Regions from separate parts of the Solibacillus sp. FSL W7-1436 genome, predicted to be linked through region 1. Evidence: riboswitches for the same ligand, from Rfam matches in the RefSeq annotation. Region 1 holds a riboswitch; each other region holds the start of a gene.
What was found. A riboswitch is a leader RNA that binds a small molecule or an ion and turns the genes downstream of it on or off. The one in region 1 is predicted to bind S-adenosylmethionine.
Positions count from the first base shown of each region.

Region 2: it holds a riboswitch for S-adenosylmethionine, as region 1 does, so the genes downstream of both, MKX73_RS05130 (bifunctional homocysteine S-methyltransferase/methylenetetrahydrofolate reductase) here and metK (methionine adenosyltransferase) in region 1, are expected to answer to the same signal.
Region 3: it holds a riboswitch for S-adenosylmethionine, as region 1 does, so the genes downstream of both, metA (homoserine O-acetyltransferase MetA) here and metK (methionine adenosyltransferase) in region 1, are expected to answer to the same signal.
Region 4: it holds a riboswitch for S-adenosylmethionine, as region 1 does, so the genes downstream of both, MKX73_RS08700 (O-acetylhomoserine aminocarboxypropyltransferase/cysteine synthase family protein) here and metK (methionine adenosyltransferase) in region 1, are expected to answer to the same signal.

Region 1 is NZ_JBBOWV010000001.1:349,431-352,874, forward strand. Features, by position in the region: gene MKX73_RS01635 (gamma carbonic anhydrase) at 230-742, shown strand; gene metK (methionine adenosyltransferase) at 852-2,048, opposite strand; SAM riboswitch class I at 2,313-2,428, opposite strand; gene pckA (phosphoenolpyruvate carboxykinase (ATP)) at 2,628-3,444, shown strand, end outside.
Region 2 is NZ_JBBOWV010000001.1:1,026,618-1,030,061, forward strand. Features, by position in the region: gene metH (methionine synthase) at 1-45, opposite strand, end outside; gene MKX73_RS05130 (bifunctional homocysteine S-methyltransferase/methylenetetrahydrofolate reductase) at 38-1,882, opposite strand; SAM riboswitch class I at 1,985-2,082, opposite strand; gene hemG (protoporphyrinogen oxidase) at 2,170-3,444, opposite strand, start outside.
Region 3 is NZ_JBBOWV010000001.1:3,215,947-3,219,390, reverse strand. Features, by position in the region: gene MKX73_RS15895 (ABC transporter ATP-binding protein) at 1-303, shown strand, start outside; gene metA (homoserine O-acetyltransferase MetA) at 569-1,510, opposite strand; SAM riboswitch class I at 1,668-1,775, opposite strand; gene MKX73_RS15885 (nucleoside-diphosphate sugar epimerase) at 1,839-2,591, opposite strand; gene MKX73_RS15880 (AAA domain-containing protein) at 2,612-3,444, opposite strand, start outside.
Region 4 is NZ_JBBOWV010000001.1:1,733,948-1,737,391, reverse strand. Features, by position in the region: gene MKX73_RS08705 (hypothetical protein) at 1-132, opposite strand, end outside; gene MKX73_RS08700 (O-acetylhomoserine aminocarboxypropyltransferase/cysteine synthase family protein) at 322-1,626, opposite strand; SAM riboswitch class I at 1,743-1,857, opposite strand; gene nfsA (oxygen-insensitive NADPH nitroreductase) at 2,103-2,837, shown strand; gene MKX73_RS08690 (hypothetical protein) at 3,094-3,444, opposite strand, start outside.

The DNA of each region.
Region 1 (3,444 bases):
TATTTTTATGTCATACTCATGAGACCTTTAAATTATGGTCAGATTTTGCCAAGCGTCAAAAAATTACGATATTACTCTTTCTTTAACTTCGGCATCATTATATTACTATTTATTTGTTTAATTATAATACAATCCAGTTTAAAAGAAATGTTAATTGAAAAATCTTCACGTTTTGTTACGATATCTATAGATTTATCTACAATTTTATAGAAGAAATGAGGAATTGAAAATGATTTACCCTTATAAGGATAAAATACCGACGATCCACCCATCTGCATTTATTGCCGACTATGCCACAATTACCGGTGATGTAACAATAGGAGCCGAAACTTCAATCTGGTTTAACACGGTTATTCGCGGTGATGTCAACAAAACAATAATCGGCGACCGTGTCAGCATCCAGGATTTGAGCTGTCTTCACCAAAGTCCCGCTTACCCTCTCATTATTGAAGATGAAGTAACAATAGGTCATCAAGTAACATTACATAGCTGTACAATTAAGAAACGCGCTTTAGTTGGTATGGGTTCCATCATATTGGACGGGGCCGTAATTGGCGAGGGCGCATTTATCGGTGCCGGCAGTCTTGTACCACCGGGAAAAGTGATTCCTCCCAATTGTTTGGCGATGGGACGCCCGGCAAAAGTTGTTCGTGAAGTAACTGCAGAAGACCGCGCGGATATGGATCGGATTATTTCCGAATATGTGGCGAAGGGTCAATACTATAAATCACTTCAGAAATAATTACACACTCATATATTGTTTAACATAATCTCTACCTATTATATAGGAAATTCAATGGAAATTATAAAAAAGGAGCACTCCATCTAACTGGATGCTCCTTTATTTTATATTAAATTCCTGCTTTTTCTTTCAATTCAGCTGCTTTATCCGTATTTTCCCATGGCACATTTAAATCTGTGCGACCGAAATGTCCGTAAGCGGCTGTTTGCTTATAGATCGGGCGACGTAAATCAAGCATTTTAATAATGCCTGCAGGACGTAAATCAAAGAGCTCACGAACCCAGTTTACGATTTGTGATTCTGCTACTTTTCCTGTACCGAACGTATCAACCGCGATTGATACAGGTTGTGCAACACCGATTGCATAAGCCAATTGTACTTCAGCACGGTCAGCTAAGCCAGCTGCTACAATGTTTTTGGCAACATAACGTGCTGCATATGCTGCAGAACGGTCAACTTTCGTTGCATCCTTACCAGAGAATGCCCCGCCACCGTGACGTGCATAACCGCCGTAAGTATCAACAATAATTTTACGGCCTGTAAGACCTGCATCTCCTTTAGGTCCACCGATTACGAAGCGGCCTGTCGGGTTGATGAAGTACTTTGTAGCTTCATCCAATAAATGTTCAGGAACTACCGGCTTAATAACGCGTTCTTTAATGTCTGATTGGATTTGTTCCAATGTTGCTTCTTCATCGTGCTGTGTTGAAATAACGATTGTATCCACACGAACAGGCTCATTGTTTTCATCATATTCGATTGTCACTTGTGTTTTACCATCCGGACGTAAATATTCCAATTCACCTGATTTACGTACTTCTGTTAAACGACGCGCTAATTTGTGGGCTAAAGAAATAGGCATCGGCATAAGTTCCGGTGTTTCGTTACATGCATAACCGAACATTAAACCTTGGTCGCCTGCACCAATTGCTTCAAGTTCATCTTCCGTCATTGAACCTTCACGCGCTTCCAATGCCTGGTCAACACCTTGTGCAATGTCAGGTGATTGCTCCCCTACTGCTACCAGTACAGCAAGATTCTCAGCATCAAAGCCGTACTTACCGCGTGTATAGCCGATTTCTGCTACTGTATCGCGGATAATCCCTTTCATATCTACATACGTAGACGTTGTAATTTCACCAGATACTAATACTAAGCCTGTTGTTACCGTAGTTTCACAAGCTACACGTGCATTTGGATCTGCAGCTAAAATAGCGTCTAAAATGGCATCCGAAATTTGATCACAAATTTTGTCCGGATGTCCTTCCGTTACACTTTCTGATGTAAACAGTCGACGATTTGTCATGTCATTTCCTCCTAAATCACTTTGGCAATTGTTTTTTATTGATACGGTACTCATTACCCATGTCCGTTATATTGCAGAATTACGCAAATGCGTATCCGCTTTTTTAACGTCAAGCTATATTTGCTTTAACACGAGGGTCTGAAAGGCTGTAACTATATAATTTTCGCTCAGTACGAAATTGTAAAACAAAATAAAAAAAATCCTTTCTCTCATAGCCGTGTTCATCACACGTGAGGAAAGGATATTACGTTTCGTTACCTTTCACTCTTATCGTTCAAGGGAAATTTTGCCCTTGCATCAGGTTGGCACCAACACGTATATAATATACGCAGGTTGCCGGGTTTCATAGGGCCTGCCCCTCCACCAGCTCGGGATAAGAGTATCCGTTCAATTAAACATCTTACGCAAAAAAACAAGTACTGTCAACAAATTTTGACTTTTTTCGAACCGCCAAAATTTACGAAAAAAATAATTTGCAATTAGTATAGATTATTTCGCTTAATGTGTTATACTATTTTTGAATTAGGAATCAACTCCCCTCTATAAGGGAATACTATAAAAAAGGATGGTATTTAATAGATGAATTCGGTAGAAATTGCTAACGAGCTGAAAGAACTTTTAAACGGGGAAAACATTAAAACTCAATTATCTGTTCCGCAATTAATTGAAAAAGCGACATCACGCGGAGAAGCAACGCTAACTGTTGAAGGTGCTTTGCGCGCTGAAACAGGCAAATATACTGGCCGCTCTCCTAAGGATAAATATATAGTAGAAGAAGAAATTTCAAAAGACAAAATCGATTGGGGTAAAGTAAACCGTCCGATCTCAGCAGAAGTATTTGATAAACTTTATGTAAAAGTTTTAAATTACTTAAAAGAACGTGACGAGTTATATGTATTCAATGGTTTTGCTGGTGCAGACAAAGAGTCTCAATTATCTATTAAAGTAATTAACGAATATGCTTGGCATAACCTATTCTGTCATCAATTATTCATCCGCCCAACAGCAGACGAATTGGCTAAACACGCTGCCGAGTTTACAATCGTATCTGCGCCAAACTTCAAAGCAGATCCGGAAGTAGACGGTACTGGATCGGAAACATTCATTATAACATCTATCGAAAAGAAAATCATCTTAATCGGCGGAACTGAGTACGCAGGTGAAATGAAGAAGTCAATCTTCGGTATTATGAACTACTTGTTGCCTGAACAAGGTATCTTCCCAATGCACTGCTCTGCCAATGTTGGTGAAGAAGGCGATGTAGCATTATTCTTCGGTTTATCTGGTACAGGGAAAACAACTTTATCAGCTGACAAAGACCGTAAATTAATCGGTGATGATGAGCACGGCTGGTCTGACAACGGTGTATTCAACATTGAAGGTGGTTGCTACGCAA
Region 2 (3,444 bases), 680 kb from region 1:
AAGTATTCTTTTTTGTAATTGCTCATGAATCGGGTGATTATACATTCGACTGAACTCCTTTACTTTCCACATCATATTGTTTTACATAGTCCATTAATTCCAGCGTCATATCATAGCGTAAAAACGGTGTAATTAAGTAAATACCGTTAAAGTATTTGCATGCAGTATCGAGCAGCTCTTTCGCAATCGCGATTCCTTCTGCTGTCGATGCTTCCTTGTCATCCCCGCAGGCAGCCATACGCGCAAGTACTTCATCGGACAATTTAATGCCCGGTACTTCATGATGTAAAAATTCCGCGCTGCGTGAAGAAGTAAGCGGCATAATCCCGATATAGATCGGTGTTTCCAAATGCTTTGTCGCTTCATAGATTTCGATAATTTTTTCTTTCGTATAAACCGGCTGTGAAATAAAGTAATCTGCACCATGCTCGATTTTCTTCTCTAAACGGGCAACTGCACGGTCCAGCACGCGGACATTCGGATTAAAGGCAGCGGCTACCGAGAAATTCGCCTGTTTGCGCAGCGATTTCCCTGTAAAAGAACCGCCTTTATTTAGCTGTTTAATAAGAGAAATAAGCTCCATTGACGAAACATCATACACACTCGTCGCTCCCGGGAAATCCCCCACTTTTGTCGGGTCCCCTGTGATGACAAGAATATCATGGAGTTCCAGCGCATCAAGTCCCATTAAATGTGACTGAAGCCCGATTAAATTGCGGTCACGGCAAGTTAAATGCGGCAATGAACGAATTCCATGCTCTTTTAAAATAGCAGCCATCGCGATATTACTGATTCGCGGCGAAGCAAGTGAGTTATCAGCCATCATAATGACATCGGCGCCCGCTTTTGCCAGTTGTTTAGCCCCTTCGACAAATCCGTCAATTTCCAGATGACGCGGTGTATCAAGTTCCACAATAACAGAACGTTCACGTTTAGCCTTTTCATGGAGCGGCTCTTGTTTACGAGGCTCCGGAATACGGACAAATTGTGTTTGCCCATGTTTCGCTTCTTTCGTTTCGATCGGCTGCATATTCGCCAAACGTTTTTTTACAGCCGCAATATGCTTCGGGGTCGTTCCGCAGCAACCGCCAATTAAACGGACTCCCTGGTTTACAAGTTCAACGGCTGCTCGTGCGAAATAGTCGGTTTCCGATTCATAGACAACACGGCCATCTTCAATATCCAATAATGACGCATTCGGGTAAGCCGATAAAAAAGCCTTATCCGGTAAATTGACTCCTTCAAATGCCTGAATCGTATGGAAAGGACCTAAGCGACAGTTGCTCCCCACAATGTCCGCACCTAATCTTTCCAAATCCTGAAGTGCTTCGTTCAGAGACATTAAATTTTGAAGGACGCCCGGTTCCTGCATCGTCACCTGGGCAATGATCGGTAAATCAGTCATTGAACGTAGTAGATGGACACAGTGCGATAATTCTTCAAAATCGTAATACGTTTCCAGTAAAAATCCATCCGGGTTACCAGCTAGTAATACTTCGGCCTGCTCTTGGAATGCAGTTAAAATTTCGTCTAATGTCGCATCACTTTTTCGGATTCCGCGAATACCACCGATCGTCGCCAGAACATATTGCCCATCCAGGGAAGCAGCACGCTTTGCAATTTTTAAAGCAGCTTCGTTAAATTCCTTCACACGATTTTCATAGCCATAACGCGCAAGCTTAATCCGGTTTGCTCCATATGTATTTGTCTGAATAATATCTGCACCTGCCGCAATATATTCACCATGAATTTTCTCTATAATATCAGGACGTGCAATATTCATCTCTTCATGACAATAATCCAATCCATATGAATAAAGAAGTGTTCCGATTGCCCCGTCTGCTGTTAAAACCCGTGTTTGTAATTCTTCAAGTAAACCCATTGCCCTCACTCCATCATTTACAGTATTTTCAGTATATTAACGATATAAAAAAGCCTTCTTTCATTAAATAAAAGAAGGCATAATAGTTATCAACTTAATCCCTTCTCATCTTCTGGCATCCGCCACTGGATTTAGCACCTGACTTAACGTTGGTTGCTGAAGTTTCATCGGGCCAGTCCCTCGACTTCTCTTGATAAGAAAATAATATGAATTTTTAAAATAATTAAATGAATCATAACGTTATCTAATAGTTCCGTCAATACCCTTTAGCTGAATGAAGTATTTCTTTACATAATTCGACTAATAATCTGTTCAGCCGTTTTTTTGCCGTTTGAAATACAGGCACCGATTCCTACACCGAAATAGGCACATCCTGCCAAAAGAACATTCGGGTAATCTGTTCCCAGTTGCTGTATAACTTCCGATAATGCTTCATTATGCGCCAAATCATAACGGGGCATTTGGTCAATCCACTTTGTTACATTGACGACTGTCGGTTCCGCTTCAATACCCAGGCTGAGACGGATATCTTCCAATGCGACTTTCGTCAATTCTTCATCAGACATGGCTGCCAACTCTTCATAATGCGGATTAATATTTTTATAAAACAGGCGAACGAGTAAATTGCCTTCTGCAGACGTATGTTTCCATTTACGGCTCGTCCATGTAGACGCATTGCAAACTAAATCACTATTATGCGAAACGATAAATCCTGTCCCATCTGCCGGTAAAATATTGTCCGGTACATCAAAGCCCACATACATCGTTAAAGCGGATGCCGTTGTAAACTTTTTCAGCTGGTCTTCCAGCGCTTCATTCTGTATGACTTGGCGTACCGTTTCATTCGGGACCGCCAGTACAACAACATCCGCTAAAATTGTTTCATCTTCCAGCACGACTTCATATTGCTCGCCTAATTTATTGATTTGCTTTGTCACTGTCTTTTTCATGAATTCAACTTCCGGCAGCTGTTCTTCTAAACGATCGATCAGTGCCGATAACCCCGAACGGAAAGAAATAAATTTCTTGTTCGCAGCTTTTTCGAATTGCTCACGATGTGCCTCGAACCCTTTAATAATCGATCCGTAGTCGTTCTTATAGTCCACTAAATAAGGCAAAGTGGATGCCAGACTTAATTGATATAAATCGCCTGAATAAACACCAGCCAATACAGGGGCAATTTGCTTGCGGACAATTTCTTCTCCTAAAAAGTATTCCAAAAACGTACCGATCGAGCTTTCTTTTGTAAATCTAGTATTCGGGATTTCTAAATCTTGAAGTGCTCTCTTCTTTCCTTCTTCAGAAATTAATGTACTCGACATGAGCGATTCCACACTCATCGGAATACCGAATGTCGATCCTGCCGGGATTGCATGCAGCTCATTATTCGTATGAATGTAAGAAATGCCTGTTTCGTTATAGACAAGCTCTGATTCAAAATCAAGTTCTTTTACGAGCTTCAATACCTCCGGATGGCGAGCTACAATTGAGTCAGCCCCCGTTTCCATAATAAAGCCTTTATCCTTTTCGGAATGAATTTTCCCGCCTAAATATTCGTTCTT
Region 3 (3,444 bases), 2.9 Mb from region 1:
GATCCGGAAATTCTAATATTGGATGAGCCGTGTGGCGGTCTGGACTTGATCGAACGGGAAAACCTGCTGCAAACGATTGAACAGATTGCAGAAGCAGACAACGGCCCTACCCTTATTTATGTGACGCACCATGTAGAAGAAATTCTGCCTTGTTTTAGCCATGTGCTATTAATGAAAGACGGAAAAAATATCGAAGCCAATGCACGCGAAGTTGTGTTAACAGACGAATTATTAAGCGATTTCTTCGGGCGGGAAATCAGTTTGCAGATCGAACGCGAACGTGCCTGGGTCGCGATTAAATAAAGAAGTTGGAAAATAAGTAAAAGTACCCTTGGATAAGAAGAAAATCCTTATTAAGAAATGGATACTTTTTAAAATTGATTGGAATGGAGGGGAGGCGACTCCTGCGGGAATAGCACGACGCCTGAGACTACAGGCTCAGGCCGTGCCCGCGGAAAGCGTCCGACCCGGAATGGAAATCAATTTTTAACGCTCAGCAAAAAAAGCTATTTTTCTCCTAGAGAAAAATAGCTTTTTGGGTTATGTTCCAGTTTTTAATTTATAAGCATTAAATATGATATTCAATATTTTCATCGACGTAATGCCATTCGTACGGTGTTTCTTGGTATACGTAGTAGTTCAGCCAGTTGTAGAACAACAGATGCGAATGAGCACGCCAAACATTTTTCGGTGCCTGCAGCGGGTCATTATTCGGGAAATAGTTGACCGGAATCTCCGTATTGTCCGGATCCTTCTCCTTATCGCGGAAGTACTCATCCGATAAAGTCGTTGCATCATATTCCAGATGCCCTGTGATCATAATATGTTTATTGTTTTTCGACTGAACGATAAACACGCCAGCATCATCCGAGTAGCTTAGTAGACGCAAGTCAGGGTGTGCCCGCACTTCATCAATCGAAACCGATGTGTGGCGTGAATGCGGTGCCACATACTCATCACTGAAACCCCGTACTAAATCAACGGTTAAATCCGTAATCACATGGGAATAAACACCGGAGCACTTTTTCGGCAATTCGAATTTTCCGATGCCAAAATGGTGATACAGGGCAGCTTGTGCGCCCCAACATATATACATGATTGAAGTGACATGATCATTTGCCCAGTCCATAACATGCGTAATTTCATTCCAGTAGCCTACATCTTCAAATTCCATTTTCTCGACTGGCGCTCCTGTAATAATGAGCCCATCAAAACGACGGTGCTTCACTTGGTCAAACGTCCGGTAAAAAGTATCTAAATGCGATTTGGAGACATTTTTTGATTCGTATGTAGCCGTGTTTAAAAATGTCACATCTACCTGTAATGGTGTATTACCGAGTAAGCGCAGCAATTGCAGTTCGGTTTTCTCTTTTTCAGGCATTAAATTAAACACTAAAATATTTAACGGTCGGATTTGTTGCGTTTTCGCACGGTCTTCCTCCATGACGAAAATCTTCTCTTTTCTAAGCAGCTCACCCGCCGGTAAATGTTTCGGAATATTAATCGGCATTCCACTTTCCCCCTCATAAACTTTTTCAACTATCCTTTAATAATCTGTGGTATTCAGGCAATGCATTGTTTTACGAGCGAAACGAAACCGTTCCGGAACAATATAAAAAGCCCCTCTCAATCCAGCAAAACAGAATTGAGAGGGGCTTTTTTACCCGTTCTTATCTGCCAAGGTTCACACCTTGCTGGAAGTAGCACCTTTCTAGTATGACTAGAGGTTGCTGAAGCATCATAAGGCCAAGTCCCTCCGCTTCTCTTGATAAGACTATTAAATTGTCATTAGTGTATCATGTACTTTATAATTTTGCAATAATTCCAAAAATATTATTTTACTCTTCCTGCAGCTGTTCTTTTTCTATATTGAATAAGATGGTTTCCAGCCGTTCATCCCATACACGTGTCAATGTATTGTATACCCGCACAAAATGCCTGTTTTCCTTTTGATCGAACAGTAAAAAACACAGGACCGGAATATCATTAATCTGAATCGATTCCGTCGAAACAACACTTGTTATATAATGCGGTACTTCATCTTCCGCCACCGGCTGTTCCGAAAGTTGCTGTTGAATAAAATCAACGAGCAACGTCTCTTCAATCGCTTCGATTTCTTCTGTTTCGATTGTCGGGAAAGGCTCCGGAAATTCTTCCAGATCCGCAAATTCCTCCAGGTCACCCCCGAGTGGCTGTTCATGAATCGGGCTGTATTGAATGAAATAACTTGTTTCTTCAAGTTCCTCTTCAAAAATGCCCGATTCCAGCTGTGCTTTCCCTTTGGCAGTAAGTGCAAATTCCTGTTCCTTCACAATCATACCCAGTCGTAACATTTTATTCGTCAAATCATGAATAAATAACAGTTCCACCAATAAAATTTCGGCTAATAGCTCCACATTTTTCAGTTTCGCCTTCTCAAATGAAATGAGCATCATTTTCATCAAAATATCCATGACATTACGCATTACCGGATGATATTTCACTTCCAATGTGTGAATCGGAATGGCATACTGCATTTGTTTTTTGATTTCAACGGGTGGATTTTGGGTGAGTTCTTTCTGCAGCTGTAAAACTGTATTTTGTAAATCCATTCAATCCAATCCCCCTGTTTCTACACAGCAAAATAGCCGTCTTGCTCTTTTACTGTCGTTAATACATGGGCATACATATCCCTTGTTTTCGCGCTCTTTGGACGCTTTGTGAACATTTCGGTACTGCCGACCATAATGAGCAGTTCCCGTGCGCGGGACAAGGCAACATTCAGACGGCGGTAATCTTTCGCAAATCCGATTTCTCCGCGCTCATTGTCATGATTCCGCACCATGCTGACGATAATGACATCCATCTCCATCCCTTGGAATTTATCGACGGATCCTGTACGGATGTGTAAATGCGGTACACTGATTTCCTGGTCGATCAGACGATTGATGCGCTTCACCTGCTCCGCGTAGAATGATATAACACCAACCGATTTTAATGCGTCCTGTGGAATCAGCCCTTGAGCTTTCGCCTGTTCTGTTGCGGCATTTAATTCAAGCAGCTGCTGTTTAATCTGTTCCAGCTCCGCTAAATTGAATAAACTCGAACCTTCTTTCATACGCTCTTCAAAATACGGCTTGGCATTCGGAATATCAAGCCATAGTAAATGGTGATTTCGTGTAATTTTTGATGTTTCAAGGAAATGATCACGTACGGCATCTGAATCCTCCAAACCACATTGCAGCTGTTCGGATTCATTTTCGTAAAACGGTGTGATAGTTGACATAATATTTTTATGCATTCGATATTGGAGTGCGAGCATCGTTTTGTTTTGCGATGGCAAATTGTTATAAAGACGCTCGAACAATGATTCTTCCAGTAACTTTTCAAGCTCCCGTTTTTCTTCAAATGTTGTACTTTCCTTCACAACTTGCTCCAATGTCTCTTCAAATGTCGCATCGCCTA
Region 4 (3,444 bases), 1.4 Mb from region 1:
AACATGCTGCCACATCGTATTCACATCCGCCAAAATTTGCTGGATAGCGCAAGCGTTCACAAATTCCTTTACGTCATTTAGTTCATAAATAATATAGGCAGCTACGTTTTGTGCACTGTATACTTTCCCCATTTTGAACAACTCCTTTTCTTCCCATGATGCTGCAACATCACTTTAAATTTTTCCGGTTGGTAATTTATTATCCCTATTGTATTACTTGGTATTCAATTTGTCAATAAAACTTATAAAAATAGTAGGGATTAATTTTCTAAAAATTGCTTAGCTTTTCGAATGGGAAAAGCTAAGCCTTTTTTTAAGGTATTATGCGTTTGTTTCCACCCCTACTTCAGCTGCAACTTTCGCTAATGCCTGTTCTAAATCTGCGATAATATCTTCTGCTGCTTCTAACCCGATCGATAAGCGAATGAGCTCTTCCGATACGCCTGCAGTTTTTAATTCTTCCGCAGATAACTGTTGGTGCGTTGTACTAGCAGGATGGATAATCAATGAACGGGCATCCCCGACGTTTGCTACATGCGAGAACAATTCCACGTTATCGATTACTTGGCGACCTGCTTCACGCCCACCTTTAATGCCGAACGTAATGATCGATCCGAAGCCGTTTTTCAGATACTTCTTCGCTAAATCATGTGTCGCAAAATCTTCAAAGCCGTTGTAATTTACGTATTCCACAAATGGGTGGTTTCTTAAATACTCGGCAACTTTTTGTGTGTTTTCATTATGACGGACAATACGCAAATGAAGCGTTTCAAGTCCTTGCAGGAAATTAAATGCCGCGTCAGCAGATAATGTTGGACCAAAATCACGCAATAGTTGAACACGAAGCTTTGTCGCAAATGCAGCGCCTGCTGTGTCAATTCCGTAGCGTAGACCGTGGTAAGAAGTATCCGGTTCTGTAAATCCTGGATGTCTTCCTTGCGTCCAGTCGAACTTCCCGGCATCAACGACAATCCCGCCGATCGTCGTTCCGTGGCCGCCAATCCATTTTGTTGCAGAATGAATGACAACATCCGCGCCGAATTCGATCGGATTACTTCCATATGGGGAAGCAAATGTGCTGTCGATTAATAAAGGAAGACCATTGTCATGAGCGATGTTTGCTACCTCTTCGATATCCAGTACTTTCAAGCTTGGATTTCCGATAATTTCAGCGAAGATCGCCTTCGTTTTATCCGTGATTGCCGCTTGGAAGTTTGCAGGATCTGATTCATCCACAAATTTTACTGTAATGCCGTAGCGAGGCAATGTAGTTGCGAATAAATTGTAAGTTCCGCCGTAAAGAGAACCTGCCGCAACAATTTCATCCCCTGCACCTGCAACGTTTAAAATAGAAAATGCCACTGCTGCTGCGCCAGATGAAAGCCCTACTGCAGCTGTGCCCCCTTCTAATAAAGCAACCCGTTCTTCAAAAGCCCCGACTGTCGGATTCATAATACGTGAATAAATATTGCCTGTTTCCTGTAATGCAAATAGACGTTGCGCATGAGCTGTGTCGTTAAATGCATAGGCAGTTGTACGGTACACCGGAACTGCGATTGCTCCTGTTTCCGGGTCTGGCTTTTGACCCCCGTGTAATAATAGTGTTTCTGGTCTTAAGTTTGTCATTTTATTACCCCCAAAAATTTAATCGATGGTGAAATCGGTGTTTTTGAGGAGGATTTTTTAAATGAAAAAAACCCTCTTCAGTTAAGAAGAGGGTTGCGCATGAGCAAGTTTGCCTCCTCTTATCTTTCAAAATGATTGTCCATTTTGTAGGATTTAGCACCTTAGTCAGTTCATCACTTACTGGTTGCCGGGCATCTCAGGGCCTATTCCCTCCGCCGCTCTTGATAAGAGTTATGTGATTTGTGTTCCATCGTTGAGTCTCAGTATAAAACATACTAATCCGATATGTCAACACAAAAAAATTAAAATTTTCAGATTTCTATTCTGATAGCTCTTATCTGTATTTAACGATATGCAAAAGTTCCCTTCCTATGAATTCGAACAGACACTAATAATCGACTTCAAGTAAAATATTGACTAAAATAAGCTTGAAGGCTATACCATTACGTTTAATTACATAAAAGGGAGATGTTCACGTGAATACAAAAGAATTATTACGCAGTCATACATCTGTTCGTAAATATACAGGAGAGGAAATTTCAAAAGAAACGGTCATCGATTTGATCGAAACAGCGCAAATGGCGGCAAGTTCTCATTTTGTACAAGCATACAGCGTTATTTGGGTAACGGATGAAGAAAAGAAAACGAAGCTTGGTGAACTGTCTAAAAACGAATTTCAGTTCAAAACAGCGGGTGCCTCATTCTTGTTTTGCGTAGACTTCAAACGTTTGCAAGTAGCGGGTCAAAAACACGGGGTTGATATTTCTGCTGACACGGCTGAAAACGTGCTTGTAGGGGTAGCAGATGTTGCATTATTTGCCCAAAACTTCGTAATTGCTGCCGAATCAATGGGTTACGGCATTTGCTATATCGGTGGTGCCCGAACAAATCCTAAGGAAATCAGCGAGCTGTTCAATTTACCGGAATATGTTTTCCCGTTATTTGCGATGACGATCGGCACACCGACAAAACGCAATGAAACAAAACCGCGTTTACCGGTAGCTGCAGTATTGCATGAAAATGGTTATGACGTTGATAAGTACGAAACGCTTCTGGATGAGTATGATGGAATTATGGAAGACTATTACAGCAGCCGCTCTTCAAATCAGAAGACGGCAACATGGACGAAACAAATGGCTGATTACTTAGTTGAACAAAACCGTCCGCATATGAAAGACTTCCTCGCTTCACGTGGCTTTACTTGGAAGTAAGCTAATAAAAACCAAAATGCTATTTTTCTCTCTGAGGGAGAAAAATAGCATTTTTTTGCTGAGCGTTAAAAATTGATTTCCATTCCGGGTCGGACGCTTTCCGCGGGCGTGGCCTGAGCCTGTAGTCTCAGGCGTCACGCTAATCCCGCTGGAGTCGCCTCCCCTCCATTCCAATCAATTTTATAAAATAGCCGTTTCTTAATAAGGATTTTCTTCTTATTCAACGGTACTTATACTTCTGCCCAAATTTCTTTATTTATTTCAACCCTTCAATCTGCAATGATTTTACAGGTTGGAAATCTTCACCTGTTTTTGCATACGTAATCGTCGCCTGGTCACCTTCTTGCAAGTAAATCGCAAATGGTGCAACTTCTGTAGAAACGATGAAGTTTTCACCTGTATTCGCCAGGAATGATACGATCGTGAAATCACCTACACGCTCTTTATAAACACGCACGACTTTTACCGTCGCCTTCGCTTCTTCGGCATTCGAAGTACCGTCTACCGTACTTCCGCCACGGCTTAGGGCTGTTTTATAAAGTCTTAACGCTTCATTTGGTGTAGTTCCAAATGCTGAAATTTCAGGATTTGCTGCAGACACGATAAA